DNA from 3 places in the Saccharopolyspora sp. 7B genome. Region 3 is predicted to be linked to each of the others. Evidence: riboswitches for the same ligand, from Rfam matches in the RefSeq annotation. Region 3 holds a riboswitch; each other region holds the start of a gene.

Region 1 (11,876 bases), on a different contig from region 3:
ACGACGCTCCCGGTGGGCGCGGTGACCTGGACCCGGGGCCGGCCGCCCCGCAGGTTGGCCCGGTCGGCGGCCGCGCGCACGGCGCTGCCGAGCTCGATCGGCTGCTGCGGCGGCTGGGAACCGGACTCGGCCCTGGCCAGCGCGAGCAGTCCGTCCACCAGCTCCGACATCCGCTGCGCCTCGGCGGCGATGTCCTGGAGGGTCTCCTGCGCGAGCTCCGGGTCGGGGTGCACCACGGCGACCTCGGCCTGCGCCCGGATCGAGGCGACCGGGTTGCGCAGCTCGTGCGCGGCATCGCCGGTGAACCGGCGCAGCCACTCCGTGTCGCCGTCGCGGCGGGCCAGCATCTCGTTGAGCGCTTCCGCGAGCGCGCGCAGCTCGTCGTCGGCCGCCGGCACCGGCAGTCGACGCCCCTCCGGCAACCGCACCGCGGCCACCCGCATCCGCTCCACCGGGCGCAGCGACCGGCGCACCACCAACCAGGTCGCGACGCCGACAGCACCCGCGGCGATGATCGAGCCGAGCGCCAGGGCGCGGCCCGCCGAGCGCACCGTGTCGGAATGGCCGATCAGGTGCGCGCCGCCCAGCACCAGCCGCGGATCGCCCGCCGGGTCGGGCACCACGGTCCCGACCCAGCGGTAGAGGCCTCGGGCCGGGCCGTCCGCGGACCACTCGACGACGCCCTCGCCGCTCTTGAGCTCGCTGATGTTCGACCGCCCCAGCCGCGGGTCCGGCAGGGAATCGACCGGGACGCCCGAGGTGTCCAGCACCCGGACCTCACCGCCCGCCACCTCGCGCGGCGGTGTCCCGGTGGCGACCTGCCGCGCCGCGACCTCGACCTTGCCGTTCAACTCCGCGTCCACGGATTCGACGAGCAGCCAGCTCATCAAGCCGACGCCGAAGTGCGCGAGCACGCCGAACCCGACGAGGGCCACCGCCGTCGCGACCGCGCTGGTCCGGAACCGGAGGGTGCGGCGCGACCACCACGTCCGCAGCCGCCGCAGGGGCGACCAGTTCACCGGGAACCGTCCCCACCGCGTGGCTTCGTCGGTTCGGCGGCGGCGACCTCGTCCTGGTCCGGTTCGACGCTGACCTGGTAACCGTGGCCGCGGACCGTGCGCACCAGGTGCCCGGCGCCCGCCGCGGTGAGCTTGCGCCGCAGGTAACCGACGTAGACCTCGACCACGTTGCGGGTGACGAACTGGTCCGCGCCCCACACCTGGCGCAGCAGGTCCTCCTTGGGCACCACGGTGCCCGGACGGCTCGCCAGCGCGACCAGCAACCCGTACTCGCGCGGGGAGAGCGCCACCGGTGATCCGGCCCAGCTCACCTCACGGGCATCGCGGTCGATCTCCAGCTCGCCCACGCGCAACCTGGCGTGCCGCGCGGAGCTCTCGCCGCGACGTGCCAGGGCCCGGACCTGCGCGGTCAGCACCAGGAAGGAGAACGGCTTGACCAAGTAGCCGTCGGCACCGAGGTCCAGCCCGTCGGCTTGATCGACCTCGCCGTCCTTCGCGGACAGCAGCAGGACCGGGGTCGTGATCCCCTGGCCGCGCAGGCGCTCCAGCACGCGGTACCCGGACAGGCCGGGGAGCATCACGTCCAGCACCACGACGTCGAAGGACCCGGTGGCGGCGAGCCGCAACGCCTCCACTCCCTCGACCGCGACCGCGACCTCCATGCCCTCGGCGGTCAGGCCGCGCCGCAGCGCGGTCCGGACTCCCGGTTCGTCGTCGACCACCAACACCCGCGGCTGCATCTGCTCAGCATGCCGTCGCCGCACCACCGCGCGCAGCCACCCCTGAGATCCTTCTCAGCTCGATCGGACCGCTCTCAGGACCATCTCAGCTGCGCGGGATCACGCTCGGGGCAGCGGATCGGATCACCAGGAGGACCGCATGAAACGCAGGAACGTCGTAGTCGCCGCGTCGGCGGGCGGGCTGGCCGGGTTGCTCGGCCTCACCGCGCTGAGCCTGCCTGCCGGCGCGGACGAGGACCCGCAGCTGCCGCCGGTCGCGCCCGAAGCGCTGGTGGAATCGGTGCTGACCTCGACTACCCCGGCGCTGACCGGAACGGTGCGGGTGGACAACGCGCTCGGCCTCCCGGCGCTGCCCGGCGTCGACGGCGGCGCCGGCTCGATGTTGGGCGACGGGACCAGCACGCTCCGGGTGTGGAACGACGGGCAGGGGCACAAGCGCGCCGCGCTGCCCTCGTCCTCCGGCGAGGTGACCGTCGTCGACGACGGGACCGCGCTGTGGAAGTGGGACTCGGAATCCCGCACCGCGACCCGGGCCACCAAGCCCGCGAACGCGGGGGACGAGGATGCTCGCGGCCCGCTCGGCCACGGCCGCGGTGCGGCGGACCAGGACCCGGCGGCGCTCTCCCGGAGCATCGTCGAACAGCTGCGGCAGACCAGCGACGTCGCCGTGGACGGCACCGCGACCGTCGCGGGCCGGGACGCCTACGAGCTCGTGCTGACACCGAAGCCGACCGAGCGCACCGTGCTGCGGGAGGTCCGGCTGGCGGTGGACGCGGAGACCCGCTCGCCGCTGGAGGTCACCGTGCTGACCAACGGCTCGGACGAACCGGCGCTGCGCGCCGGGTTCTCCGAACTGGACCTGTCCCAGCCGGACCCGGCGATGTTCCGCTTCACCCCACCGGCCGGCACGAAGGTCGAAGAGGCCCCGGCCGGGGATCGGCACCGCCGGGAAGCCCGGCCGGAGGGCCGTCCGGAGCACGCCGGGCAGCACCCGACCGTCGTCGGCGACGGCTGGGACACGGTGCTCGTCGCGCACCTGCCGCAGCAGCCGGAGCGGGCCGAGTCGCCGCGCGGCGAGGACGGGCAGCGCGGTGGTGAGCGGGCGAACCCGCAGGCGCTGGCGCAGCAGCTGGGCAAGCCGGTCAGCGGACCGTGGGGCGACGGCTGGCTGATCAGCACGAAGGTCGGGTCCGCCCTGGTCACCTCCGACGGCCGCGTCGCGGCCGGTGCGGTTCCCGAGCAGGTGCTCACCACCGCGGTCGGGACTCCGTGATGACCGGAGTGGCCGAACAGGCCGAGCAGGCGGGGGCGGCCCCCCCCCCCCCCCCCGCGGTCGAGGTGTACGCCGCGCGGACCTCCGGCCTGCGCAAGACCTACGGCGACACCGTGGCCGTCGCGGGCATCGACCTCGCCGTTCCCCGCGGCGCGGTGGTCGGGGTGCTGGGGCCGAACGGATCCGGCAAGACCACCACGATCCGGATGCTGCTGGGCTTGATCAGGCCCACGGCGGGCTCGGTCGAACTGCTGGGTCGCGCGCTGCCGGACGAAGCTGACCGGGTGCTGCCCCGCGTCGGGGCGCTCGTCGAGGGACCGGGCTTCCACCCGTTCCTGTCCGGCCGGGAGAACCTGCTGCGGTGCGCCGCGATGGAGCCCGACCTGGCGGGTGCCGACATCCGGGCGGCGGTGGACGGAGCGCTGCACCGCGTCGGGCTGACGGCCGCCGCGGGCCGCCGGTTCCGCGGCTACTCGCTGGGCATGAAGCAACGGCTGGGGTTGGCCGCGGCCCTGCTGGTGCCGCGGGAACTGGTGGTGCTCGACGAGCCCACCAACGGGCTGGACCCGGCGGGCACCAGGGAGATCCGCCAGATCATCGCCGAGCTGCACGCCGTCGGCACGACCGTGCTGGTGTCCTCGCACCTGCTGTCCGAGGTGGAGGCGACCTGCACTCACGTGGCGGTGCTGCACCGGGGCACGCTGGTCGCGCAAGGCGAGCTGGCGAGCCTGCTGGAATCGGGCGGACCGCACCTGATGATCTCCACCCCGGACCTCGATGCCGGGCTGGACGCGCTGCGGGACAGCGGGATCTCCGCCCGGGCGGAGCAGGGCGCGCTGCGCGTGGAGCTGTCCGAAGTGGACGCTCCAGAAGTGGTGGCGACGCTGGTCCGCGCCGAAGTCGGGGTGCACGAGGCACGACGCGGACGTGCGGGCCTGGAAGACCTGTTCGCCCGGCTCACCGAGGAGGAATCATGACCGCCACCGCACCGGCCGAGGTGGCCGAGGCGCCGAAGGCGCGCCGCTCAGCACCGCTGGGGCGGGTGCTGTTCGCGGAGTTCCGCTGGGTGCTGCGGCGACCGCGGAACCTGCTCGCACTGCTGATGCTGGCGGGGCTGCCAGTGCTGATCGGCGTGGGCATCGCGTTGACCGGCGGGCCCGGTGGTGGTGGCGGGCCGTCGGTGTTGAGCGCGGTCGCGGGCAACGGGCTGGTGCTGCCGGTGGCGAGCATCGTGCTGGCGCAGACGATGCTGCTGCCGCTGGTGGTGGCGATGGTCGCGGCGGACGCGATCGCGGGCGAGGCTTCGCACGGCACGCTGCGAGGGCTGCTGATCGCGCCGATCGGCCGGGTCCGCTTGGTGGGGGTGAAAGCGGCGGGCGTGCTGCTGATGGTGCTGCTGTCGGTGCTCGTGCTGGCGGTCAGCGGCCTGCTCACCGGTTTGATCATCGTCGGCGGTGACGGCCTGGTGACGTTGTCCGGCACCACGCTGTCGATCGGGGCGGCGCTGGTGCGCATCCTGCTGGCGGTGCTGTGGTGCGCGGCGCAGATGGCTGCGGTCGGGGCGGTGGCATTGGCGCTGTCCTCGTTGACCGAGCACCCGCTGGTGGTGATGACCGGGACGATGGCGGGGCTGATCGTGTTCGGCGTGCTGGGGACCGTGCCTTCGCTGGAGTGGATGCGTCCGCTGCTGATCACCACCGACTGGTCGGCCGTGATCGACGTGCTGCGGGATCCGATCTTCACGGACACGTTGTCCACGGGACTGCTGCGCGCAGGGTGCTACCTGGCCATCGGCCTCTCGGCGACGGTGCTGCGCATGGTCACCCGGGACGTCTGACCCGGGCGGGGCCGGCACGGTGGGTCCACGACCGGGGACCACCGCGCCGGTGCGCGTACCCCATCGGGCGCGCGAGGCCGGGGCGACCCGGCTCGGTCAGTCGCCACCGACGAGCGCGACGCCGTCGGGGTCGAGGCGCAGTCCGACCTCGTCGCCGACCGCGGGGGCGTCGGCGATGTGCGCGACGGCCTCCACCTGACCGAGTTCCGGTACGGCGACCGCGAGCCGGACGTGGTCGTGCCGGTGCACCCGTTCCCGCACCTCCCCCAGCGGGCCCGTCGCACCGGGATTTCCGGGCCGGGTGCCCCGGGCGCGAACTCCGGCGGCGCGCAGCCCGAGCCGCGCCGGACCGTCCTTCGCGGTCACGTCGACGGTGCCCAGCGCGCACGTCGCCACGCCGTCGCGGACCTCCGCGGGCAGGAACGTGGTGCAGCCGAGGAACGCGGCCACCTCCTCGTCCGCCGGGTGCCGCCACAACAGGTCGGGAGTGTCGGCTTGCAAGATCGTGCCGCGGGACATCACGGCGACCCGGTCGGCGAGGGTGAACGCCTCGTCGTGGTCGTGCGTGACGACGAGTGCGGTCGAGTCGCCGCGGCCGAGCAGCGCCGCCAGGTCCACCGCGAGCCGTTCCCGCAGCATCCGGTCCAGCGCGGAGAGCGGTTCGTCCAGCAGCAGGAGCTCCGGATCGGCGGCGAGCGCGCGGGCCAGCGCGACCCGCTGCGCCTCGCCTCCGGACAGGTCGGTGACCCGGCGGTCCTCGTAGCCGGCCAGCCCGACCAGCTCCAGCAGCTCGGCGACGCGCGCCGTTCGCTCCGCACCGCCGACGCCGCGCATCCGCGGCCCGAACGCCACGTTGCCCGCCACGTTCCGGTGCGGGAACAGCTGCCCGTCCTGGAAGACCAGCCCGAACCGGCGGTGGTGCACCGGCACCGAGGCGAGGTCCCGCCCGTTCCACCGCACCTCGCCCGCGGTGGGCCGTTCGAGCCCGGCGACCGCTCGCAGCAGGGTCGACTTCCCGCAGCCGGACGGTCCGAGCAGCGCCAGCACTTCGCCGTCCAGCACGGAGAGCCGCACGTCGCGCACCACCGTGGTGCCGCCGAAGCGGACGGTGAGCCCTTGCACTTCCAGCCCCATCAGAAGTCCTCCACGGCGTCGGTGCCCACCCGCAGCCGCTCGATGAGCACCACGCCGAGCACGGTGACGACCATCAGCAGCGCGCAGGCGGCGTAGGCGAGTTGCGAGTTGAGTTCGCCCGGCCTGCCGAGCAGCCGCGCAATGGCCACCGGCAGCGTCGGCGCATCGGGCCTGGCGAGGAAGCTGGTGGCGCCGAACTCCCCGAGCGCCACGACGAACCCGAACCCGGCGGCGGCCAGCACGGAACGCACCGCGAGCGGGAAGTCGATCTCGCGCCGCACCCGCCACGGCCCGGCGCCGAGCGTCGCCGCGGCCTGCCGCAGCCGGTCGTCGATGGCCCGCAGCACCGGCAGCACGGTGCGGATCACCAGCGGTGTCACCACCAGGGCCTGCGCGAACGGCACGAGCAGCGGCGAGGTGCGCAGCTCGCCGGGCAGCGAGCCGAGCGTGATCAGGTAGCCGAAGCCGACCGTCACCGCGGACACCCCCAGCGGCAGCATCAGCGCGAGGTCGAGGCTCTCCGCGACGAACCTGCGGCGCACGGCGACGAGCACGAACGAGGCGAGCAGCCCGAGCAGCAGCGCCATCCAGGTGGCGTCGACCGCGGTGCGCACCGAGTTCAGCGCGGCTTCGAGCCCGGTGACCTCCAGGGTCCCGGGCTGCCCGGTGCCCAGCAGCGCGCGGTAGCCCGCGAGCCCCCACCCGTCCCTGGTGGACACCGACCGCGCCAGCAGGGAGACGATCGGCGCGAGCAGCCCGCACAGCACCGCACCGGCGAGCCCGACGATCCACCACTCGGCGCCTTGCGGCGGCCGGGCGGTGGTCGCGGGCGCGCGCAGCCGCAGCGCGGTCTCCCGACGGCGGCGCGCGATGGTGGCCACGAGCAGGGCGGCGACGACGGCGACCAGCTGCAGCAGGGACAGCGCCGCGGCGCCGGGCAGGTCCAGCAGCTGCACGGTGCGCAGGTAGATCTCCGTCTCCAGGGTGCGCAGCCGACCGCCGCCGAGCACCAGCACCACCCCGAAGCTGGTGGCGCTGAACAGGAACACGACGGCCGCCGCCGATCCGAGCGCGGGCAGCAGCGCGGGCAGCGTCACCGAGGTGAAGGTGCGCAGCCGCCCGGCTCCCAGCGATCGGGCGGCGTCCTCCATCCGCCGGTCCAGGTGCCCCCACAACCCGCTGACGGTGCGCGCGACGACGGCGACGTTGAAGAACGCGTTGGCCAGCACGATCGGCAGCACTCCCCCGTCGGCGCCGAACAACGCGCGGAAGGCCATGCCCACGACGATCGTCGGCAGCACGAACGGCACGGTCACCGCGACCCGCAGCAGCCCTGTGCCGGGCAGGACGAGCCTGGCGAGCACGTAGGCGAGCGGCAGCCCGCAGAGCAGCGCGACCGCGGTGGACGCGGCGGCCTGCCCGAGGGTGAAGCCGACGAGCCGCCAAGTGGCCGGCTCGGCGAGCACCGCTCCGACGTCGCCGCGCACGCCCAGCCCGATGATCGCCGCGACGGGCCAGGCGAAGAAGACCCCGAGGAAGCCGAGGACGACCGCCGCGGCCAGCGCCACCGGAACCCGGCGGCGGAGTTCGCCGGTCATCCCCGGACCAGCGTCCGCCACTGCTCGACCCACCGGTCCCGGTTGTTCTCCACCTCGTCGGCGGGCAGTTCCGCGGGCCGCGACGGCAGCGGCGCGCTGGCCGCCCAGCCTTCGGGCAGCGGCACCCCGTCGACCGCGGGGTACACGTACATCTGGTCGGCGACCTGACCTTGGAACTCGGGCGAGAGCAGGAAGTCCACCACTTCCCGCGCCGCCTGCGGGTCCTTCGCGCCGGTGAGCACGCCCGCGTACTCGACCTGCCGGTAGCAGGTGTCGAGCAGGGCCTTGGTGCGCGGCGCACCGTTCTCGTCGACCTCGGCGGCGGGCGAGGACGCGTAGGACAGCACGATCGGTCGCGGCCCCTGGCCGGTGGAACCGGAGAAGTCCTGGTTGTAGGCCTCTTCCCAGCCGGAGGACAGCCGCACGCCGTTGGCGTCGAGGGCGCGCCAGTAGTCCTGCCAACCGGGCTCGCCGAAGGCGTCGATGGTGCCGAGCAGGAACGCCAATCCAGGGGAGGACGTCGTCGGGTCCGGCATCGAGGTCAGGTCCCGGTAGCGGGGATCGGTGAGGTCGCGCAGCGTCGTCGGCTCCGGCAGCCGGTGCGCGGCGAACCAGGCGGTGTCGATGTTGAGGCACACGTCGGCGACGTCGACGGCGGTGAGCCGGTTCTGCTGGTCCTGGGCGTAGCGCTGCGGTCCGCGGTCGGCGGCGGCGGGCCGGTACGGGGCGAACACGTCGGCGCGCAGCGCGCGGGAGGCGAAGGTGGAGTCCACGCCGTAGGCGACGTCGCCGAGCGGTGCCGCCTTGGACAGCGCCAACTTGTTGGTCAGCTCTCCGGCGTCACCGCTGTTGCGGATCTCCAGGTGGATGCCGCTGCGCTTCTCGAAGTCGGCGAGCAGCGCCGGGTCGGCGACGAACGAGTCGTGCGCGACGAGGGTGACGGTGCGCGCCGCGGTGTCATCGCCGGAGCTCCCGATGAGCGAACATCCGGTGGTGAGCGCGGCGGCGGCGAGTGCCGCGGCCCAGCGCAGTAAGGGGTTCAACGGTCCTCCCGAGTAGCACACCGGTCTCGGCCACGCGTGCGAACTCGAGCTGATCGCGACACCTCCCTGCGCCGGCATGATCCGGTTCAGGTGCGGACGGTCGAGGGGATGCGCCCCTCCTCTCAGCCCAGCGCGCTGGACTCCCGTGGCGACCGGCAGTCTACGTGCCGCCACCGAGCCGGGGGTCGACGGTCGCGTTCCGGCCGTCCGACGACCACCATGTGGGCATGACCGAACTGCTGAACGACACCCAGGTCGCCGAATCGCTGTCCCGGCTACCGGAGTGGGCCCAGGACGGCACCACGATCGTGCGGAGCGTGGAGTTCGCGAGCTTCCCGCAGGCCATCCAGGCGGTGAACCGGGTCGCGGAGATCGCGGAGAGCGAGAACCACCACCCGGATCTGGACATCCGCTGGCGCACCGTCGTGTTCGCCCTCTCGACGCATTCGGCGGGTGGCCTCACCGCGAAGGACTTCACGCTGGCGGAGGAGATCGACGGGGTGGTCGACGCGTTGACGTGAGCCGGTCAGCGCACCGGTCGGCCGAGGACGAGCCCGGCGGCTTCGGCGGCGCAGCCCCAGGACAGCGACACCCCGCAGCCGGAGTGCCCGTAGTCGTGCACGACGGTGGCGCCGCCGAACCGTTCGGTTTCGAGCCGCACGGCGTCGCGCCCGGGGCGCAGTCCGACGGTCTCGCCGAGGACTTCGGCGCCGGCGAGCAGCGGTTCGACCTGCGCGCAGCGGCGCAGCACGGCGGCGCTGTCGTCGCGGTCGTGTGCGCGGGACCAGTCGTGCTCGCCCGCGACGCCGCCGAGCACGACTTGGTCGCCGTGCGGGACGTACGAGGTGAACTCGGGTCCGGCGCCGACTTCGACGAAGTACTCGCTGATGCCGGGGTTGCGGACGAGGACGTGCTGCCCCCGCACGGGCCGCACGCCGGGGTCGCCGACGAGCTCGTGCGCGCCGACCCCGGTGCAGTTGACGATGCGGTCCGCTTCGGCCGCGGCGTCGGCCAGCGAGGACACCGGGCTGATCAGCAGTTCGCCGCCGGCGGCGAGCAGTCTCCCGGTGAGGTGTTCGAGGTAGCGCGGCATGTCGATCAGCGGGAGCGTCGCCCGGTAGCCGCTGCGGAACCCGGCGGGCAGCTCGTCCGGGGTGCAGCGGCGCAGGTCGGGCAGCAGCAGCGCTTCGGGCGGCAGCTGGTCGCCGAGGTCGACGCGGGCGGCCATCCGCCCGGTGGCGAGGTGCACTCCGCTGGTGTCGTCGGCGGCCAGTTCGACCAGCGCGCGGTAGGTGTCGGCGACCCACCGGCGCACCCGGTCGGCGGGTTGCAGCAGCGCCGGCCCCCAGATCGCGCCGGCGACGGCGGAGGTGGTGTCGGCGGGTGGCTCGTCGGTGCGCACGCGCACCGGCACGCCGGATTCGGCGAGGATCACGGCGGTGCTGAGCCCGATCACCCCGGCTCCGATGACCAGGACGGTCCCGTTGGCGGCCATTTCGGCACGCTAGCAGCGTTGCCCGCCGCGCACGGCCTGCTCGGGGCGGGTTTCGCGGCCGCTCGGCGCGGTCCTAGTCCTCGACGATGGTGATCGTGCCGGTGCCGCCGCAGTTGCTGCACCCCTTGCCGTTGCAGTCTCCGCAGATCAAGGTGATGTGCTGCATGCGCACAACGTAAATCGCCTGGTCATGGCGTGCGACTCAGCTGTGCCGGGGTGCGCCGCCCGCAGTTCGCGGCGGGCCGCGCTGCGCTACCGACCCCGCACGCCTTTCACTCGGACGTGCCCGAGCGGGGTGCGGCGGCGGGTCGGGGAATCGCGTTCGCCGGGTGTTCGTCATCGATCGGGGGTCAGCCGATCGCGGTCCGAGGCAAGGAGCACCGGAATCGAGGAACGGCCGCTTCCCCATCCGCCGTCGGTCCCCCGGCGTACCGTTCCGGGCGTGGAACGGGTCGATCGCACGAACACGTTTATCGAGGTGGCCGAGGACTGCCCGGTCACCACCGCGACGGTGCCCCCGCTGAACGCAGAGGCGCCGTCGGTGGCAGCGCGCACCTACCGGCTGATCGCCGAGCACCCGTACGAGTTCACGTCCGGTGACGTCATCTTCACCGTCTTCGCGGACCGCGCCGCCATCCCGGACGAGGAGCGGGCGGACGCCCGCCGGGAGTTCTTCGCGCGGAGCAGGGCCTGCCTGCGCTCCTCGCCGCTGGGCAAGCGCTACGGCTGGGGCATCCACGCAGACGCCCGCGGCCGCCTGGCCCTGTACGCCGTGGACGGCCCGGAGTACGCGGAGTTCACCTCGGGCCGGCGCACCGGCGAGTCAGGCGAACCGATCACCTGCACCAAGGCGCTGCGCAGCACCCGAGCCTGAACCCGGGGCGACGAGCGGCCGGTCACCGCGCCCGCCCGTCGCGGGACATCCGCAGCAGCGGGTACGGACGCCCCGCATCGTCGAGCTCGCTGCGGCCGGTGACGGTGAACCCGTGCCGGAGGTAGAACCCGACGGCCTGCTCGTTCTGCTCGTTGACGTCCACGGACGTCACCCCGAGCTCGGCCACCGCGTGCGCGAGGAGGGCTCGGCCCACTCCTCGCCCGCGGTGCGCCGCGTCGACGAACAGCATCTCCAGGCTCGTCCCGGACGTGCCCGCGAAACCGACCGGCGCACCGCCGAGTTCGGCGACGCTGAGCCGCACCTGCGGGAAGTGCCCGACGGGCAGGCGTTCCTCGATCTCCGCACGGTGCCGCGGATCGAGGAACGCGTGGGTGGCATCGACGGCGCTGCGCCAGATCCGCACGAGTTCCGGGTGCTCCTCGGGCCCCGTCGAGTCGCGGATCCTCGGCTCAGCCACGACGACCTGCGCGATCCAGCGGAGTTCGCCCGAATTCCGGTCCGGAGGACCACGTGCCCGGGAGCGCGTGGCCGCCGGCGACCTGCTTGATCCAGCGGACTCGGTGCGATGCCAGGAAGACGCGCACGTCAGCGATGTCCTCCCCAGCCGTTCGCATCCGATGCGGTCTCGTCGTTCGGTTCGCAGCGGAGCGGGCAAGTCGATCCGGCCCCGCGACGTCCGTGGACCTTAGCCGTGCGGCGAGCGTGTTGTCGCCCACGTTCGCCCGGCTCGCGCCGGACCAGCACCCGCCCGTCGTGTGCGCGAGGTCATGCGCCCCGGTCCGCGGAGCCGGGAATGCCGCCGGTGCGCGGCGAGTTGGAATAACCGAATCCGATTCGGAAAG
Region 2 (11,876 bases), on a different contig from region 3:
GCAGGAGAGCGGCGGCGAGGACGAGGGCCGGCTGGCCGGTTACCGCACCATCTTCCGCGACCACTGGCGGCCGCTGCTGCTGTGCGTGGTGATGGTGGCGGTGTTCAACGTGGTCAACTACATGCTCACCTCCTACATGCCGACCTACATCACCGCGGACCTGCACTACGCGCACACCTCGGCACTGGTGTTCGTGCTGGTCACCATGCTGATCATCATGGGTTTCGTGGTGCGGCTCGGGCGCGCCTCGGACAAGATCGGCCGGTTGCCGATCATCGCGGCGGGGTCGGGGGCGCTGGTGGTGCTGTCCTGGCCGGCGTTCTGGCTGATCAGCCGCGGTTCGGTGGGGCTGGTGGTGGCCGGGTTGGTGCTGATCGGGCTGATGCTCATCGCGTTCAGCTCCACGATGCCGTCGAGCCTGCCCGCGCTGTTCCCCACCGAGGTCCGCTACGGCGGCGTGTCGATCGGGTTCAACATCTCGGTGGCCCTGTTCGGCGGGACGACCCCGCTGCTGTCGCAGGCGCTGGTCACCGGCACCGGCCACAGCACCGCGCCCGCGTTCCTGCTGATGGCCGCCGGGGTGGTGGGGCTGGTCGCGGCCTGGTTCGCCCGGGAGTCCGCGGGGCTGCCGCTGCCGGGGGCGAAGCCCACCGCGTCCTCCCGCGCGGAGGCCCGCGAAGCGGTGCGGGAGATGCGCGAGCGGGACGAGGCATGATCGGGAACGGACGTCGATCGAATCGGGAGTGGTGGTCGTGAAAGCAGCGGTGTACTACGAGAACGGCGGGCCGGACGTGCTGCGCTACGCGGACGTCCCCGACCCGGAGATCGGTCCGGGGGAGGTGCTGCTGCGCATCGAGGCCGTCGGCGTGCAGGGCGGCGACCTGCTGCACCGGCAGTCCGCGCCGCCGGAGACCACGCCGCACGTCGTCGGCTACCAGGCCGCGGGCACGGTCGCCGCGGTCGGCGAGGGCGTCACCGGCCTGCGCGAGGGGCAGCGGGCGGTGGCGTTCATGCCGCACGGTTCGCACGCCGAGCTGGCCGCGGTGCCGGAGCACAACGCCTACCGGGTCCCGGACGACCTGGATCCGCGGCTGGCCGCGGGCATCCCCGTCGAGTTCGGCACCGCCGACGACTGCCTGTTCGAGTTCGGCCGGTTGCGCGCGGGCGAGGTGGTGCTGGTGCAGGCCGCGGCGGGTGGTGTCGGCCTGGCCGCGGTGCAGCTGGCCGCGGCGGCGGGCGCCACGGTGCTCGGCACCGCCTCCAGTGCGGAGAAGCTGGCGCGGCTCGGCGAGCACGGCCTGCACCACGCGATCAACTACCGGGAGGAGGACGTCGCAGCCCGGGTCGCCGAGCTCACCGATGGCCGCGGCGTCGACCTGGTGGTGGATCCGGTCGGCGGCCGCACCTTGGAGAGCAGCGTGGCCGCGCTGGCCTACCGGGGCCGGATCAGCTGGGTCGGCCAGGCCGGGCGGGAGCCGAACCCGCCGCGGCTGGATCCGCTGATGTTCAAGAGCGCCTCGCTCAACGGCGTCTACTTCGGCGGCGAGATGGCGCACGACCCCGCCCGCACCCGCGCGCTGATCGAACGCCTCATCGCCCGGGTCGCCGCGGGCGAGCTGACCGTGGTCGTCGACCGCGAGTTCCCGCTCGCCGAAGCGGCCGAGGCGCACCGCCACATCGAGGGCCGCGGCGCCTTCGGCCGGGTCCTGCTCATCCCCTGAACCGCGAGCTCCGGGGCGGCGCTCCCGTGAGGGGATCCCCCGTCCGGCCGAACGAGCCCCGAGACCGGCCGCGGGTGGTTCCTAGGGTCGCGGGCGGCAGAGCGGCAGAGCGCCGCTCGCACGTGATCCTCGTGGAGAAGGTGTTGTTGATGCGGTTCCGCAAGAGCATGGCTGCGATGGTCCTCTGCGCCACCGGCGCCGGTGCCTCCCTGATGGGCGCGGGTACCGCGCTCGCCTGGCACAACGAGGTCCTCGGGGAGTACGGGACGTTCGAGAACTGCAGCAAGCACTTGGACGAGGTCGTGTCGCGGCCGGACGTCGGCGGCGCCGAGTGCGCTCCGGACGGGCAGATGGTCGGCTCGGTCCGCTGATCGGCGGCGGTTCCCGGGTGCGCGGCGCGTACCCGCGGAGTACCGACGAGGCCGGTCCCGTTCCCCGCGGGGGACGGGACCGCCCGATGCCGGATCTCCGGCCCCGGATTCTTCCGCCCTGCTGGACGCGATCGCGGAAAGGCGCGGGATTCCCGCCGGCTTGATGGGCAAAAGAAAAACCCCAGGCCGTGTGACCTGGGGTTTCTGTGCGCCAACAGGGACTCGAACCCCGAACCCGCTGATTAAGAGTCAGCTGCTCTGCCAGTTGAGCTATTGGCGCTTGGTGTTCACCAGGTTTTCGTTCTTGCCGTCTCCCTGGCGACGAAAGAAACTTTAGCACCCCGTTCCGGGGGGTGAATCGGGGGGTGCCGTTCGGGGTGCGCGGTGGCGTTTCAGCCGGTCGGCGGGGTCCGATGTGGCTGGACGAGCAACCGAGGAGGGTCGTCGTCCGTCTCCCGGGTGAAGATCCGCGGTTGACTCTTCGTGCAGGGCTGGTCGTCGGCCACACGGTCGGGGGGCTGATGCACACTGTTCTCAGGCGGATGTGGGGATCGGATCGAACGGACAGTCACGCATGAAGCTGTGTCTTAACTCTGTCGGGAGAGTTCTGGGGGCGTCGTCTCGTGCGGTGCCGGCCGTGGTCGTGGCGTTGGTGGGGATGCTCCTCGCGTCGTGCACGGGTGGCGGGGCGAGCAGCCCGGCCCCGCCGCCACCGCCGCCCGCGTCGGCCAGGTTCGATCCGGCGAACGGCGCCCAGCGGATCTCGCCGACCGCGCCCGTCACGGCCACCGCCGTCGACGGCCGGATCACCGCCGCCGAACTGGTGAACCAGGACGGCAAGCCGGTGGCGAACACCGTCGCACCGGACGGCGCGAGCTGGTCCGCCTCCGAGCCGCTCGGCTACGGCAAGACCTACACGGCGAAGCTCACCCTGCAGGGCGCGGCAGGCGCCCCGGTCGTCCAGGAATCCACGTTCAGCACCGTCGATCCCGAGAACCAGACCTACGTGTCGATGAACCCGCTCGACGGGGAGACCGTCGGCGTCGGCCAGCCGCTCGCGTTCTACTTCTCCGAGAACGCGCCCGCCCCGGACAAGGCCAAGGCCGAAGAAGCCATCCGCATCCAGACGGAACCGGCCGTGGAAGGCGCCTTCTACTGGTTCGACGACCGCGAGGTGCACTGGCGCCCCCAGGAGTACTGGAAGCCCGGCACGAAGATCACGATCAACGCGGACGTCTACGGCAAGGACCTCGGCAACGGCTCCTGGGGCGAGGAGAGCCGCAACGCCACCATCACCATCGGCGACGCCGTCGTGCTCCGCGCCGACGGCTCCAGCCACACCATGTCCGTCGAGGTCAACGGGGCTACCCGGCGCACCATGCCGGTGTCGCTCGGCAAGCCGGCGTGGCCGTCGAACAACGGCGTGCACGTGGTCACCGAGCACCACGCCACGAAGATCATGGACTCGTCGAGCTACGGCCTGGACGTCGACGACGGCGGCTACCGCACCGAGGTGAAGTGGGCGGTGCGCATCTCCAACGGCGGTGAGTTCCTGCACGCGGCCCCGTGGTCGGTCGCCCAGCAGGGCAGCAGCAACGTCAGCCACGGCTGCATCAACATGAGCGACGCCAACGCCAAGTGGGTCTACGACCTGCTCAAGAAGGGCGACGTCGTGGAGATCACGAACTCCGGCGGGCCGAATCTGCGGTCCTGGGACGGCTTCGGCGACTGGCAGGTCCCCTGGGCCGAATGGACCGCCGGGAACCGGTGATCCTCGGTGGTCGCTCGTCCTGCTTTCCGGGGCGGGTGGCGGTATCTCAGCGGCCCCCTCGCTGCGGGCTCGTGCGCGCAGGTGGCTCTCCGCCACAGGCCGTCCTCGCGAGGGGCCCGCTGAGAACCCGCGGGTGGTCCCGTTGCGTGCGTGGTCGCCGCTCATCGGCTTCGCCGCGGACGGGAAAAGGCGGCGGTCCGCCTCGGGTTTCCGCCCCCTGCAATGCGAAAGGCCCGCTCCGCGAACGGAGGGGCCCTTTTCCCGCGGGGTGAGTGACGGGATTCGAACCCGCGACTCCTGGGACCACAACCCAGTGCTCTACCTACTGAGCTACACCCACCGCAGCTTCCGGCCAGCCGGTGTTCTCGGCTTTCCGGAGCAACACGAATATCCTAGCGTGCGCTGCGGAGCGGGCTGCGACCGGGCTCCCGGCCGCGCATCACCGCTGGTCGGGGCTGCGGCCGGTGCCCGCGGGGCCGCGCCCGTCCAGCAGGTCCGCGGCGACGGCCTGGGCCTGCTCGGTGGTCGGTCCCGGCTCGGCCACGAACGCCGTCCGGCGGTAGTACGCGAGTTCCCTGATGGACTCCCGCACGTCGGCGAGCGCGCGGTGCGCGAGGCCCTTCTCCGGCTGCGCGTAGTAGATCCGCGGGAACCAGCGCCTGCACAGCTCCTTGATGGAGGACACGTCCACCATGCGGTAGTGCAGGTGCGCGTCCAGCGCGGGCATGTCGCGGGCGATGAACCCGCGGTCGGTGGCGATGGAGTTGCCCGCCAGCGGTGCCGAGACGGTGTCCGGCACGTGCTCGCGGATGTAGTCCAGGACGCGTTGTTCGGCCTCGGCCGTGGTGACCGCGGAGCGCCGCACCTCCTCGGTCAGCCCGGAACGCGCGTGCATCTCCCGCACCACGTCGGGCATCGCCGACAGCGCCTCGTCCGGGGCGTGGATCACGATGTCCACGCCCTCGCCGAGGATGTTGAGGTCGGCATCGGTGACCAGGGCGGCGATCTCGATCAGGGCGTCCGAACCCAGGTCGAGACCGGTCATTTCACAGTCGATCCACACTAGACGGTCGTTCACCTCACCGAGCCTAACGCGGTGCGACCGGGCGCCGGGATCGCACCGGCGCCGCGGAGATCACCGTTCGGTATCGGCGGAACCCTCGCGCAGCCGCGCGGGCACGACCTTGCCGGTGGCGTTGCGCGGCAGTTCCGGCAGGAAGACGACGTCGCGGGGCAGCGCGAAACCGGGCAGCGCGGGCCGGACCCGTTCCCGCACGGCCTCGGCGTCCAGCTCGGCGCCGTCGACGAGCACCACGTACGCGGCGAGGCGCTGGCCGAACTCGGCGTCGTCCACGCCGATCACGGCGACCTCGGAGACCTCCGGCAGGGTGGCGATCGCGTCCTCGGTCTCCTTCGGGTACACGTTCTCGCCGCCCGAGACGATCATGTCGTCCTCGCGCCCCACCACCTGCAGCCGGCCGGCCTCGTCGATGCGGCCCAGGTCACCGGTGGCGAGCATGCCGTCCCGGACCTCCTTGCCGCCGCCGCCGGTGTAGCCCTCGAAGAGCATGTCGTTGCGCACGAAGATCCGCCCGGTCTCGCCGTCGGGCACCTTCGCGCCCCGCTCGTCGAGGATCTTCACGCTGGTGCCGCGCGGCGGGCGGCCCGCTGTGCCGGGCGCTTCGGCGAGTTCGCGCGGGGTGGCGATGCTCACCCAGGACGCTTCGGTGGAGCCGTAGAAGTTGTAGAGGACCTCGCCGAACACCCGCTGGAACCGGGTGGCGAGGTCGGCGGGCAGCGCCGAACCGCTGGCGGCCACGATCCGCAGCGAGGAGGTGTCGTAGGGCTCGATCGCCTCCCGCGGCAGGTCCAGGATGCGCTGCAGCATCACCGGAACCACGAACAGCGCGGTGGCGCGGTGCCGCTGCACGGCGGCGAGCGCCTGCTGCGGTTCGAACTTGCGGCGCAGCACGAGGGTGGCGCCGATGGCCGAGCCGAGCTGGAACGCGGCGAGCCCCCAGGTGTGGAAGATCGGCGCCGCCAGCATGATCCGCTCACCGGCGCGCAGCGGCATCCGCGACATGATCGTGGCGGCGGGCCCGACCCCGGGCGGCGCGGGCCTGCGGGCGCCCTTCGGCGTGCCGGTGGTGCCGGAGGTGAGCACGATGACCCGCGCGTGCCGGGGACGGCGCGGGAGGGTGCCGGTGGCGGAGCTGCCGATGAGGTGCTCCAGGGTGGCCTTGCGAGTGGTGCCCTCGGTCCAGGCGAGCACCACGTCCAGTTCCAGGTCGGGCAGCGCCTCGACGAATTCGACGTCGGCGATCAGCAGGTCGGCCCGCTGCTCGTCGAGCACGGTGCGCATCTGGTGCGGGCGCAGGCCGGTGTTGAGCAGCACCACGTCGGAGCCGATCTTGCCGCAGGCCACGATGGTCTCGACGAGCCCGTGGTGGTTGCGGCACAGCACCGCGACCCGGCTGGTGTCCCGGATGCCGCGGGCGCGCAGCCCGCGGGCGAGGCGGGTGGTGCGCTGCTCCAGTTCGAGGAAGCTCAGCGCGCCGCGCTCGTCGATCACGGCGGGCCGGTCGGGATGCCGGATCGCGGCGACGGCGTAGCCGAGCGCGGGGGTGACGCCCCAGCGCCGCCAGGCGAAGACGATGCGCAGCAGCTTGTCCGGGCGCATCGGGCGGACGACGCCCTGCCTGATCAGCAGCCACAGCGTCTGCAGCGTCGGGGCCAGCCGGTCCGCCCCGGCCTGGACGGCCGCCTTCGCCGCTTCGCCTCGTGTCCGTCCCGCCGGCCGTCGCCACATCGCCACGCGTCTCCTCCGATTTAGCTACTCATCGGTAGATAATGCCTCGGGGGGCGACGCGGGGGAAGGGTTCACCGGTCCGAAATGGTGTGTTCCGGTGCCGCCGCGGCCACCACGGCCTCCCGGATCGCGGCCCGCAGGCGACCCGCCTCCAATGGTGCCAGCACCGCCGTCTCCCCGGGCGGAGCGACGACCACGACGTTGCCCTGGTTCACGTACACCGCCATGTTCCGCCGCCTGCCCGCCACATCGCGGCAGCTCACCTGCCACTTCTCGTCGTCAGCCACGTGGCCTCCCTCCCTGGGGGAACGCTCGTCCGGTGCGTCCTCCACTGGTAAGACGACTCAGGATCACGGACGTGACGGGTGTTCGCCTGATTAATCTTGGAATTCCACCGGCTCGTGCCCGCGGGGTTCCACCACCGGGTGAGCGCTGCTGGGAGACTGCGATCATGGCTGGATACGACGGGATGCTGTGGCGCACCCTGCACCGCGTGCTGCTGGTCCTCGCGGTCGGCGTGCTGGGCCTGCTGCTCGGCCTCGGGCACGAGCCGAGCCGGGCCGACTCGCTGTTCGGCGTGCTCGTCGTGGCGCTCGTGGCGCTACCGGTGTGGATCACGTTCCAGCGGATGACGCCGGTCGCCCGCGGGAACCTGCGGGCGCTGCCGCGGCACCGGCCGCTGATGACCGCGATGATCGGGCTGCTGGGCCTGGTGGCGCTGTTCGTGCTCGGCTGGACGATCGCCAACGCGCTGTTCCCCGGCACGCTCGCCCCGCTCGCGCTGGCGCTGGTCGGCGTGGTGCTGGCGGCGTTGGTCGCGCTGCTGAACCGGGTGCTGTGACATCGCTTCCCCGCGGCCCCGGACGCCGGGGCCGCGCGAGGAAGCGGCAGGTCAGACCGGGCGGACCGTCAGCGCGCCCGGCTCGGCGGTGAACGTCAGCGCGCCCTCGAAGTCGGCGATGGGCAGCTCGTCGCGCACCAGGCGGTGCGGCGCGTCAGCCGTCTCCACCCGCACTTCGGTGGCGGCGAAGGTCTGCTCGGCGAAGTCCGGGCCCGCGAGCCGGACCTCCAGCCGCTGCTCCCGCAGGGTGACCACCGCGGAACCGCCGGGCACCGAGATCGGCTCGCCGTCGGCGGTGACGATCAGGCTGCCCTGGCCCTCGGTCTCCGGGCGCACCGCCACGTGCGAGAGGGCGACGTCGCGCCGGTCCTCGGCGGCGGTGACGCCGATGACGTCCCGCGAGTCCTGCCCGGCCTCCTCGTCGCCGCGCACCGCCAGCAGCGGGGCGCGCAGCTTCGCGGCCAGCCGGTACGGCTGCCAGGAACCGGCGCCGATCAGGTTCACCACCGACGTGATCTCGCTGTCCGCGAGCAGCCGCTCGCTGCCCACGGCCGGGGTGATCTCGATGGCCGCCACCCCGCGCTCCTCCAGCAGGTCGCGCAGCGCCTTGGCGCGCAGCCTGCTGTTGCGGTCGAACCCGCGGGTGATGGCGACGGCTCCGGACGTCCCGCCCTGCGCTGCGGCGTCGGCGAGACCGGCCAGCGGAGCCCATACCTCCGCCGGATCCGGCCGGGCGGAGCGGCGGGAACGGGCGGTCTGGGGGGCGTCGGCAGTGGTGTCCATTGCGTCAACTTTAATCCGCCACGCAGGGTCGCCTCACTAGGCGATCAGCCCTGAGCGGTGTGACTTCCCTCGCCCTAGGCGTCCCAGGTGGTGACCACGAGATCGCCGTCACGCGCGAGCTGTTCGTCGACCGCCTGCTCGCACTCCGCGCAACGCTCCGTGATGCGGCGGCTCGACGGTTCCTTGGTGGCGGGCCACGTCTCGTGCGGGAGCTTGATCGTCGCATCGCACAGGGTCTGCACCGGATCACCGGCCGGTCTGGCGCCCGGGCGCACCGTGATCGCGTGCCGGACCCGCTTGCCCGCTCCGACGATCCACCACACGTGCTCTTGATCGGGGAACATTGCCGTCCCACCCCCATACCTGTCAGGACGACCCGCGGGCGCGCAGTTCGTCCGGCTTCGGTCCACTGGCCGGATCTCGAACTCTAGACGGAACGATCAGCGCGCACGTTGCATTCGCGTGGCGGGAGTGACCGGCGGTTGCGCTGCTCCGATCGTGTGAGAGCGGCTGTTCGGCGGAGCGGTCTCGACTCGCCGCTGACCCGGTGCTGGGCCGCCCGAACCAGGGCGCCGGGCGCGGAACCCGCTTGTGGTGAGAAGGATCACCGCCCATGCTGGGCGCGTCGAGCGAGCGGAACCCGGAGGCGCACCCCGTGACGGACCTGCACTTCCCGCGTCCGCACGACGATCCGCGGGAGCCCGGTTCCCTCGCCCGCTGGCTGGTACCCGACGGCGCCCGGGTGCGCAGCGGAGCCCCGGTGGCCGAGGTGGTGACCGACGGCGCCCCGCGCACGGTGCGTGCCCCGGCGAGCGGAACGCTGTGGCGGCAGGGCAGGGCGGGGGAGCGGTTCACCGCGGGCGCGATCATCGGCCTCGTCGAGTGAGTCCGCGGCTTGACGCCCGTTGCTAGGTTGGGGCCAGTGACGCGGGGTGCCCGGACGGCCGGGCTGAGAGCAGACCCGTCGAACCTGACCTAGTTCGTGCTAGCGGAGGGACGTCACCGACGTGACCACTCGTGCTGCCCTGCCCGGATCCGACCGGGTCCCGAACGTGCTCTCGATCGCGGGGACCGATCCCAGCGGCGGAGCCGGCATCCAAGCGGACCTGAAGGCCTTCTCCGCGAACGGCGCCTACGGCATGTCCGCGGTGACCGCGCTGGTCGCGCAGACCACCACCGGTGTCGCCGAGGTCCGCGAGGTGCCGCCGGAGTTCGTCACCGCCCAGCTCACGACGCTGCTCGACGACGTCCGGGTGGACGCGGTGAAGATCGGGATGCTGGCGAACGCCGAGGTGATCCGCGCGGTCGTCGCCGTGCTGGACCGCTACGCCCCGCCGCACGTGGTGCTGGACCCGGTGATGGTCGCGAAGAGCGGCCACCGGCTGCTCGCCGACGAAGCGGTCGCGGTGCTGCGCGACGAGCTGCTGCCGCGCGTCGACCTGATCACCCCGAACCTGCCGGAAGCGGCGGACCTGCTGGGCGAGCCGGAGATCACCGGCTCGGCCGAGATGGCCGCGCAGGCGCAGCGGCTCGCCGACCTGGGCGCGAAGCAGGTGCTGCTCAAGGGCGGGCACCTGCGCGCGGAACCCGCCAGCGCCGACCTGTTCCGCGGCGACGGCGAGGTGCGGTGGCTGCGCAGCGAGCGGATCGACACCGCGAACGACCACGGCACCGGCTGCACGCTGTCCGCGGCGATCGCGGCGCTGCGTCCCCGCAGGCCCGACTGGGCGACCGCCGTGCGGGATGGCAAGGACTACCTGACCGGGGCGCTGCGGGCCGCGGAGCGCCTCGACGTGGGCCGCGGGCACGGGCCCGTGCATCACTTCCACCGCTGGTGGTGAGATCGGAGGGACGAAGGTCATGAGCAGGTTGCCCGATCCGCCCGCGGGCGGTTTCTGCGCCCGCGCCTGGGAACGCACCGCCGAGCTGCAGCGGGCCGTGGTGGCGCACCCGTTCAACGCGGCGCTCACCGACGGCACCCTCGACCGGGAGCGGTTCGCGTTCTACATCGTGCAGGACGCCCGCTACCTGATCGCGTTCGCGCAGGCGCTGTCGGCGGCCGCGACCCGGTCCGAGGATCCGGCGGACGCGGCGTTCCTCGCGGGGGCCGCGCGGGGCGCGCTGGTGGAGGAGCGCCGGTTGCACGCGGGCTACGTCGAGGAGTTCGGGCTCTCCGCGGACGACCTGGCGGGGGTGGCGACCTCGCCGTCGTGCACCGCCTACACCTCGTTCCTGCGGGCGAGCGCGCTGGTCGACCCCTACCCGGTGCTGCTGGCGGCGGTGCTGCCGTGCTTCTGGGTGTACCAGCACGTGGGCAGTGAGATCCTCGCCGCCGTCGGCGACGTGTCGGCGCACCCGTACCGGCGGTGGATCGAGACCTACGCCGACGAGGAGTTCGCCGAAGCGGTGCTGGCGGCCCGCGAGCTCACCGACCGGGCGGCCGCGGCCGCCGACGAGCCGGTGCGGGAGCGGATGCTGGCCGCGTTCGCGCGTGCCACCGAGTACGAGTGGATGTTCTGGGACGGCGCGTGGCGCCTGGAGCGGTGGCCGACGGCGCAGTGGCTCCCGGCGTGAGAAGTCGTTGCGGCGGCACGGTTTCCGCGCTGCGGCGAATACCCGGACCCGATCACCCTCCGCGACGTGCCCTGCGGCGCGGCGGGGGCGGTGACGCGGGTGGTCAGCCGCGGTGCGGGCGCTCGCGGGAAGCGTGATCAGGAGCACTTTCGAGCGGTGTTAACGAACACCCTCAGCCACGACGATGAGGCTCACGACACGTTCGTTCGGCGTGTTCGGTCGTGGGAGGTCCGCCTCCCACCGCGCGGGGTTCGGTGGCCTTGAGTACGGGGACTTCAATTCTGATCATGCTGGCGGGGATGCTGGTGCCGGTGCTGGCCGCAGCCCCCTTCTACATCGCCGACCGCCGGGCGGACGCCGAGTCCGCCCAGGCGGAAACGGAGCCTGAAAAATCGTCCGCGGACATCCACGTGCTGCGGCCCCGAGCCGAGGGCACCTGCGAGACCGGGCAGGCGGCGGCCTGAGCGCGCCGCCGCCCGGCCCGGCGGCTCAGTCCCCGTAGATGGACCAGGCGAGCTTCGACTTGGCCTCCTGCAGCGCGTCCAGCGTCGACCGCTCGTAGCCGCCTTCCCGCGGCTGCGGCGGCACCTGGAGGCCCTCGCTGAGGCCCCAGCCGGAGCCGCGCTGGATCAGCGACCGGTGCTTGTTCGTGTAGTACCCGGAGTTGATCGACACGGCGACGCCGTGCGCCCCGGCGGCCGCGGCCATCAGGTGCATGTGGAACCGGGTCGACAGCCAGCGCTGGCCGGCGGCGGCGGGCAGCCCGTGGTCCATGATCTCGGAGAACGGGTAGAAGCGGGCGCCGGGCAGGTCGTGCTCGACGAGGGCGAACACCTCGCGGTCCACCCGCGGGATGCCTTCGATGACGCCGACCTGCTCGGGCCGCACGTCCCAGGCGCGCAGCGTGTCGAGCAGGAACCCGGCCAGCGCGGGCACCGTGACGTCCAGCAGGTCCGACTGCAGGCAGATCATCACGTCCCGCAGGTCGTCGGTGCGGTACAGCTCC
Region 3 (7,070 bases):
GGCTCCATCGCCGACGCCAACGACCGCGCCCAGTTCGCCGAGCTGGAGACCCTCGGCGAGCTCACCGGGATCGCCCGGGCGCACGACGTGCAGGTGATGATCGAAGGTCCCGGGCACGTGCCGATGCACAAGATCGCGGAGAACGTGCGGCTGGAGGAGGAGCTGTGCGACGAGGCGCCGTTCTACACCCTCGGCCCGCTCACCACGGACATCGCGCCCGCCTACGACCACATCACCTCCGGCATCGGCGCGGCGATGATCGCGCAGGCCGGGACCGCGATGCTCTGCTACGTCACGCCCAAGGAGCACCTCGGGCTGCCGGACCGGGACGACGTGAAGACCGGCGTGATCACCTACAAGATCGCCGCGCACGCCGGTGACCTCGCCAAGGGGCACCCGCGGGCGCAGGAGTGGGACGACGCGCTGTCCCGGGCCCGCTTCGAGTTCCGCTGGACCGACCAGTTCAACCTGGCGCTCGACCCGGACACCGCGAAGGCGTACCACGACCAGACGCTGCCCGCAGAACCCGCGAAGACCGCGCACTTCTGCTCGATGTGCGGGCCGAAGTTCTGCTCCATGAAGATCACCCAGGACGTCCGCGACTACGCCAAGGAGCACGGCCTCACCAGCGTCGAGGCGATCGAGGAAGGCATGCGGGAGAAGTCCGAGGAGTTCACCGGTTCCGGCGGCGAGGTCTACCTCCCCATCGTGAGCTGATCGGGATGACGGACGCGGTGGGCGGCGCTCCGGTGTTTCGCATCGGCAGGTTCCGCACGGGCCGGATCGACGGCGGGACGGGGTCGTAGCATGGGCCGGATGCACGAGACACCCGGCCACCTGCGACGACCCGCGCACGACACGGCCCCGCCGACGGCGCTGACCATCGCCGGGTCGGACTCGGGCGGCAGCGCGGGGATGCACGCCGACCTGCGGGCGTTCTTCTCCTGCGGGGTGCACGGCATGACGGCCGTGACCGCGGTGACCGTGCAGAACACCGTCGGCGTCACCGGGCTGGTGGAGATCCCGCCGGAGACGGTCGCCGCGCAGATCGGCGCCGTCGCCACCGACATCGGGGTGGACGCGGCGAAGACCGGGGTGCTGTCCTCGGCCGCGACCATCGAAGCGGTGCTCGCCGCCTGCGACGAGCACGGCATCGGCCGCGGCCGGCGCACCCCGTTCGTCGTGGACCCGGTCGCCGCTTCCCGCAGCGGAGAACCGCTGCTGCGCCCGGACGCGCTGGACGCGCTGCGCGACGAGGCCTTCCCGCGGGCGACGCTGGTGACGCCGAACCTGGACGAGGTGCGGCTGCTCACCGGCATCGACGCGCGCAGCCGGGACGACCTGCTGGACGCGGCGAAGGCCGTGCACGACTTCGGACCGGACTGGGTGCTGATCAAGAGCGGGCACCTGCTGGACGACCCGGAGTGCGTGGACCTGCTGTTCGACGGCACCGACGCGATCCAGCTGCCCGGGCCGCGCTACTCGACGGTGCACACGCACGGGGCGGGCGACGTGTTCGCCTCCGCGATCACCGCGGCGCTGGCGAAGGGCGCGTCGATGCCGGACGCGGTCGCCGCGGGCAAGCGGTTCGTGACGCGCAGCGTGGAGCACGCCTACCCCCTCGGCGCCGGCGTCGGGCCGGTGTCGACGTTCTGGCGGGTGAGCCCGCGCTCGTTGTGAGCGGGGCGTCCCCGGCCGCCGGAGCGCGCTGGGTACCGTCGCCGTCGGAGCAGCCGCCCGCGGCACCCGCGGCCGCGAACGGCCCAGCGGACACGCCACGAACGGGCTTGAGATACCGAATCGGGTGATTTTCGCCCGCGCGGGTAACTCACAAGGCGGGTCACGTCGACATAGAGCGTGAGGCTCGCAGCCCCCGCCGCGCTCCCGAGCGACGGCGCCGCGTGCGCTGCGCCCGTCCCGCACAGGCAACGAGAACGTCAGGAGCGAAGCGCCGCCGTGGCAGCACCCGGGTGGACGACCATGAAGGACCGGCTCCTCGCCGGGCTCAACACCGAGGCCGGCGCCCCCGACCTCCGACGACGCCAGTACGCGATGGCGGTGCTGGTCACCGCGGTGGTCGCCACCGCCGTCGGCTGGCTGCTGGACCTGCGCACCCCCGCGCTCATCGGCGGGCTCACCGCGGTGTTCGCGCTGGTCGCCGCGGGCGGGCAATCGCTGCGCTCCGACCTGCACCGGTTCTCCTGGTTCGGACCGGCGCTGGTGCTGGTCGTGGCGGTGGGGCCGCTGCTCCGCGAGATTCCGGTGCTGGCCGGGCTGCTGGTGGCGGCCGTCGTGTTCGGCTCCGGCATGCTGCCCGCCCTCGGCGAGCAGTACCGGGTCAGCGGCCAGACCTTCGCCGCGGCCACCCTCGTGTCCACCACCACCGGCATCGGATCCGGCGAACCCGCCTGGATGCTGTTCCTGTCCACCGGGGCGGGTGCGGTGTTCGCCCTGGTGCTGCGGGTGCTCATCGGCATCGGCGATCCGACCCGCGCCACCCGGCACGCCGTGGCCCGGACCCTGCTCGAACCCGGGCCGGGCGTGCTGGAGATCGCCGCGAGCGCCTGGCGCGCCGACGGGTCGAGCACCTGGCTCGGGCAGGTCCTCGCCGGGGCGGCCCGGTTCCGCGCCGCCCGTGAAACGCTGCTCGCCCAAGCCCAGCGGGCCGACCGGATCGAAGCGGAACGGCTGCACCGCATCGTCGTCGAAGCGGACCTGGTCGCCGCCGAACTCGCCCGCGCGGTGCGCTCCCGCGCCTGCACCGGGCTGCCCGCGATGGCCCGCGTCGACCCGGCGCAGGCCGTCGTCGCCGCGGGCGGCAGGCAGGACCTGCCCGAAGCGGTGCGCGGCATGAACGAAGGGCTCGACCGGATCCGCGGCGCCGTCGTGCAGCGCACCGAGGTCGCGGCCAGCCCGCCCGCGCCCGGTGGCCGCCGCCAGCGCGCCATCGGCGGCGTCAAGGCGCACCTGTCGCTGCGGTCCTCGCTGTTCCGGCACGCGCTGCGCTGCACGCTGGCCGTCGCCGTCGGCATGGTGATCGTGCTGCTGCTGGACGACCCGTCCGCGTCCACGCTGCTGCTGGCGCTGTACGTGGTGCTGGCGCCCGCGGCGCGGGACAGCATGAACGGCGCGCTGGAGCGCACCGGCGGCGCGGTGCTCGGCGTGGTGGTGCTGGCCGCGCTGATCACCCTGCTGCCCGGGGTGTACCTGCTGGTGCCGGTGATCGTCGTCGGCATGCTGCTCGGGGTGGAGCGGCTGCGCACCGACTACCAGGTGCTGCTGAGCTCGCTGATCGCGGTGACCGTGATCGACCAGGCGATGCGGCTGGACCGGCCGCTCGCGAACATCGCGATCAGCTTCGCGTCCAACACGGCCGTCGGCGCGGCCATCGCGCTCGGCGTCGGCTACATCAGCTTCATCGTGCTGCCCAGCAGCATGGTGCCGGACGTGCGCGGGGCCATCCGCTCCACCGTGTGGTCGGTGTCCGAGCTGCTGCGCAGCGTGCGGGCCGCCGGGCAGGGCCACGAGGTGCGCGCCGCCATGCAATCCGCGCACGTGCTGGCGCTGCGGCGCACCCAGGACCTGCTGGGCATGCCCGCGCTGCTGGACGAACCGGACTCGGACGAGGACCCGCAGACCACGCGGGCCGCGGCGATCGCGCTGGACGCGCTGCGCCAGGACGTGGCGACGCTGGCGTTCCGGCCCGAGGGCGAACTCGCCGTGGCGGTGCCCGCGCTCAAGGCGGTGGACCAGCTGCTCAGCGGGCGGAGCAACCCGAAGATCCCGGACATCCAGTCCGCCGGGGCGCCCGCGACGGAACTGCTGGCCAGCTCGCTGGTGGAGAACGCGCTGCACGCGCGCTCGGCGATCGACCAGACCCTCGGCAACGAGCCGTGGAAGAGCTACACGATCAACTTCGTGCGGACCGAACGGCTCCGCATCCGCTGATCACCGGGTGACCGGCCCGCCCGCTCTGGCGGGCCGGTTCAGCCCGGCGGCCTGGTTCAGCCCGGCGGGCCGGTTCAGCCCGGCAAGCCGGTTCAGCCCAGCAGGCCGGGGCTGGAGGCCTTCGCCCAGAAGCGCTGCGGGATGCGTCCCGCGCCGACCGCGAGGCGGCCCGCTTCGACGGCGGCGCGCATCGCGGCGGCCATCCGCTCCGGGTCCTGGGCCCGGGTGACGGCGCTGGCCAGCAGCACCGCGTCGCAGCCCAGCTCCATCGCCAGCGCCGCGTCGGAGGCGGTGCCGATGCCCGCGTCGAGCACGACCGGCACCGACGCCCGGGACACGATCATCTCGATGTTGTGCGGGTTCCGGATGCCCAGCCCGGTGCCGATCGGCGAGCCCAGCGGCATCACCGCCGCGCAGCCCACGTCCTCCAGCCGCGTCGCCAGCACCGGGTCGTCGTTGGTGTAGGCCAGCACCACGAAGCCCTGGTCGACGAGCTGCTCGGCCGCGTCCAGCAGCTCCACCGGGTCCGGCAGCAGCGTGTCCTCGTCGGCCACCACCTCCAGCTTCACCCAGTTCGTCCCCAGCGCTTCCCTGGCGAGCTGCGCGGTGAGCACCGCCTCCGCCGCCGTGCGGCAGCCCGCGGTGTTCGGCAGCGCCTCGATGCCGAGCCGGTGCAGCAGGTCCAGCACGCCGGTGCGGCCCCCGGCGTCGGCGCGGCGCATCGCCACCGTGGTCAGCTCGGTGCCGGAGGCCAGCAGCGCCCGCTCCAGCACCGACAGGTTCGCCGCTCCCCCGGTCCCCGTGATCAGCCGGGAGCCGAACTCCCGGCCCGCGATCACCAGCGCGTCGTCCACGTCAGCCCCCCTGCACCGCGGTGAGCACTTCGACGGCCGCCCCGTCGCGGAGTTCCGTCGCCTGCCAGTTCGCCCTGGGCACCACGGTCCCGTCCACGGCGACGGCCACACCGCGCTCGGGCACGCCGAACTCGGCGAGCACCGCCGCCAGCGTCGCATCCACCTGCACGGGACGTTCCGCCCCGTTGATCACCACTTGCACGGTCGACCTCCTCCGTCGCCTGCGGGAACCGGTCCGGCGACCGGTGGTTCGCGGCCCGACAGCTCCGCCAGCACCGCGTCCGCGGTGATCGGCGCGAGCAGGAACCCGTTGCGGTGGTGGCCGGTCGCGGCCAGCACCCCCGGCTCCAGTTCGCCGATCACCGGCAGGTTGTCGTGCGTGCCGGGCCGCAGCCCGGCGACGGCTTCGAGCAGCTCGTACTCGGCGATGCCCGGCAGCACTCGTTCCGCGTCGGCCAGCAGGTCGCGGACGCCGCCGGCGGTGACGGTCTCGTCGAACCCGGCGTCGTGCTGGGTGGCGCCGACGACGAGCCCGCCGTCGTCGCGCGGGACCAGGTAGACCTGCCTGCCGCGCACCGGGCCGCGCACGGTGCGCGCGGGCGGGGGCAGCGCGGTGGGGCGCGCCCGCAGCCGCAGCACCTCGCCCTTGACCGGGCGGATCCGGCCGGTGAGCGCCGGGTGCAGCTCGCCGGAGCGGGCACCGGCGGCGATCACCGCGACGTCGCAGCGCAGGGTCCGTTCGGCGAGCTCCACCTCGCCCGGCCGCACCCGCCGCGCCGCCCCGGCGCGGAACCGGACGCCCGCCGCCTCCGCCGCGGCCCGCAGCGCGGCCAGCGCCAGCCGGTTGTCCACCGCCAGATCGCCGGGCACCTCCAGGCCGCGCCGCACCGCGGGCCCCAGCGAGGGTTCGAGGCGGCGCACCTCCCGGCCGCCGAGCCGGGTGACGGTGCGCCCCAGCGAGGCGAGGTGGTCGGCGAGCATGTCCAGCTCGGCGCGGTCGGCACCGTCCACGCCGACCACCAGCGTGCCCTCCCGGCGCAGCCCGGACGGCAGCCCGGACCCGCGGGCCAGCTCGGCGGCGAACGACGGCCAGCGGCGCAGCGACTCGGACCCGAGCTCCAGCAGTTCCTCTTCCCCCGGCGCGGCCTCGGCGACCGGGGCGAGCATCCCGCCCGCGACCCACGACGCACGCCGCTCCCCCGCATCGACGACCTCGACGCGGTGGCCCGCGCGCGCGGCCGTCCACGCGACGGAGAGACCGATGACCCCGCCACCGACGACGGTGACGGACGACTGCTGCTGCATCTGCGCTCCCTGCGCCGGCATGACCCGGATCAGGTTCGACGGTCGGGGCCTGCGCCCCCTCTCAGCCCGGATCCCGGGCTCCCGTGCCAACCACCACCACCGTACTCATCCGCCCGCGCGAGGTCAGCCGCCGCCCGGCCGCGGACTACCCTGGGGGCATGCCCGGATTGGACGGTTTCGGCATCCGCACGCGGCTCGCCGACGCACGGTTGTACCTCTGCACCGACGCGCGCGCGGAGCGGGGCGATCTGGCGGAGTTCGCCGACGCCGCGCTGTCCGGCGGCGTGGACGTCGTCCAGCTGCGGGACAAGGGGCCCGGCGGGGCGCCGCTGGAGGCGCGGCAGGAGCTGGCGGCGCTGGAGGTGCTCGCGGAGGCCTGCGTTCGGCACGGCGCGCTGCTGGCGGTGAACGACCGCGCGGACGTGGCGCTGGCCGCGGAGGCCGACGTGCTGCACCTGGGGCAGGACGACCTGCCGGTGGACGTGGCGCGGCGCATCGTCGGCGACGAGGTGGTGCTGGGGCGTTCCACGCACGACGTGGTGCAGGCGGACGCGGCCTCGACCGAACCGGGCGTGGACTACTTCTGCACCGGCCCGGTGTGGACGACGCCGACGAAACCGGGCCGGGAGGCGGCGGGCATCGAGCTGGTGCGCCACGCCGCGGAGCACCGCGGGCACGGGAGGCCGTGGTTCGCGATCGGCGGCGTCGGCCACGACAACCTCGCCGAGGTGGTCGCGGCGGGCGCGGAACGGATCGTGGTGGTTCGGGCCATCACCGAGGCCGAGGACCCGCGCGCCGCCGCCGAATCCCTCAAGGCCGGACTACCCACCTGACCACCGAACCGGCCCGGCCGGGTTCGCGACTCTTTCCTGTCAGCGGCGAAGCCGCTGAGCAGCGACCACAAGAGCAACCAGACCACCCGCGGGTTCTCAGCGGTTCCCTCGCGAGGACAGCTTTTTGGGG

What was found. A riboswitch is a leader RNA that binds a small molecule or an ion and turns the genes downstream of it on or off. The one in region 3 is predicted to bind thiamine pyrophosphate.
Region 1: linked by a shared signal. The riboswitch ahead of LCD33_RS07180 (thiamine ABC transporter substrate binding subunit) and the one ahead of thiO (glycine oxidase ThiO) in region 3 are both predicted to bind thiamine pyrophosphate.
Region 2: linked by a shared signal. The riboswitch ahead of thiD (bifunctional hydroxymethylpyrimidine kinase/phosphomethylpyrimidine kinase) and the one ahead of thiO (glycine oxidase ThiO) in region 3 are both predicted to bind thiamine pyrophosphate.

What each region holds. Positions count from the first base shown of each region.
Region 1 is NZ_JAIUKC010000035.1:9,829-21,704, reverse strand. It holds gene LCD33_RS07215 (cell wall metabolism sensor histidine kinase WalK) at 1-1,019, opposite strand, end outside; gene LCD33_RS07210 (response regulator transcription factor) at 1,016-1,759, opposite strand; gene LCD33_RS07205 (outer membrane lipoprotein carrier protein LolA) at 1,899-3,032, shown strand; gene LCD33_RS07200 (ABC transporter ATP-binding protein) at 3,032-4,009, shown strand; gene LCD33_RS07195 (ABC transporter permease) at 4,006-4,869, shown strand; gene LCD33_RS07190 (ABC transporter ATP-binding protein) at 4,966-6,003, opposite strand; gene LCD33_RS07185 (iron ABC transporter permease) at 6,003-7,601, opposite strand; gene LCD33_RS07180 (thiamine ABC transporter substrate binding subunit) at 7,598-8,644, opposite strand; TPP riboswitch at 8,691-8,801, opposite strand; gene LCD33_RS07175 (4a-hydroxytetrahydrobiopterin dehydratase) at 8,872-9,165, shown strand; gene LCD33_RS07170 (FAD-dependent oxidoreductase) at 9,171-10,139, opposite strand; gene LCD33_RS29335 (DUF6157 family protein) at 10,582-11,013, shown strand; gene LCD33_RS07160 (acetyltransferase) at 11,036-11,491, opposite strand.
Region 2 is NZ_JAIUKC010000194.1:1,148-13,023, reverse strand. It holds gene LCD33_RS25520 (MFS transporter) at 1-715, shown strand, start outside; gene LCD33_RS25515 (zinc-binding dehydrogenase) at 753-1,721, shown strand; gene LCD33_RS25510 (hypothetical protein) at 1,871-2,092, shown strand; tRNA gene LCD33_RS25505 (tRNA-Lys) at 2,300-2,372, opposite strand; gene LCD33_RS25500 (Ig-like domain-containing protein) at 2,721-3,863, shown strand; tRNA gene LCD33_RS25495 (tRNA-His) at 4,131-4,203, opposite strand; gene orn (oligoribonuclease) at 4,303-4,941, opposite strand; gene LCD33_RS25485 (AMP-binding protein) at 4,999-6,672, opposite strand; gene LCD33_RS25480 (hypothetical protein) at 6,744-6,959, opposite strand; gene LCD33_RS25475 (hypothetical protein) at 7,124-7,513, shown strand; gene LCD33_RS25470 (hypothetical protein) at 7,565-8,296, opposite strand; gene LCD33_RS25465 (hypothetical protein) at 8,371-8,640, opposite strand; gene LCD33_RS25460 (lipoyl domain-containing protein) at 8,910-9,182, shown strand; TPP riboswitch at 9,215-9,310, shown strand; gene thiD (bifunctional hydroxymethylpyrimidine kinase/phosphomethylpyrimidine kinase) at 9,304-10,137, shown strand; gene LCD33_RS25450 (TenA family protein) at 10,157-10,870, shown strand; gene LCD33_RS25445 (hypothetical protein) at 11,125-11,334, shown strand; gene LCD33_RS25440 (polysaccharide pyruvyl transferase family protein) at 11,360-11,876, opposite strand, start outside.
Region 3 is NZ_JAIUKC010000158.1:96-7,165, reverse strand. It holds gene thiC (phosphomethylpyrimidine synthase ThiC) at 1-717, shown strand, start outside; gene thiD (bifunctional hydroxymethylpyrimidine kinase/phosphomethylpyrimidine kinase) at 817-1,680, shown strand; gene LCD33_RS22625 (FUSC family protein) at 1,957-3,948, shown strand; gene LCD33_RS22620 (thiazole synthase) at 4,041-4,802, opposite strand; gene thiS (sulfur carrier protein ThiS) at 4,804-5,004, opposite strand; gene thiO (glycine oxidase ThiO) at 4,992-6,107, opposite strand; TPP riboswitch at 6,097-6,202, opposite strand; gene thiE (thiamine phosphate synthase) at 6,266-6,940, shown strand.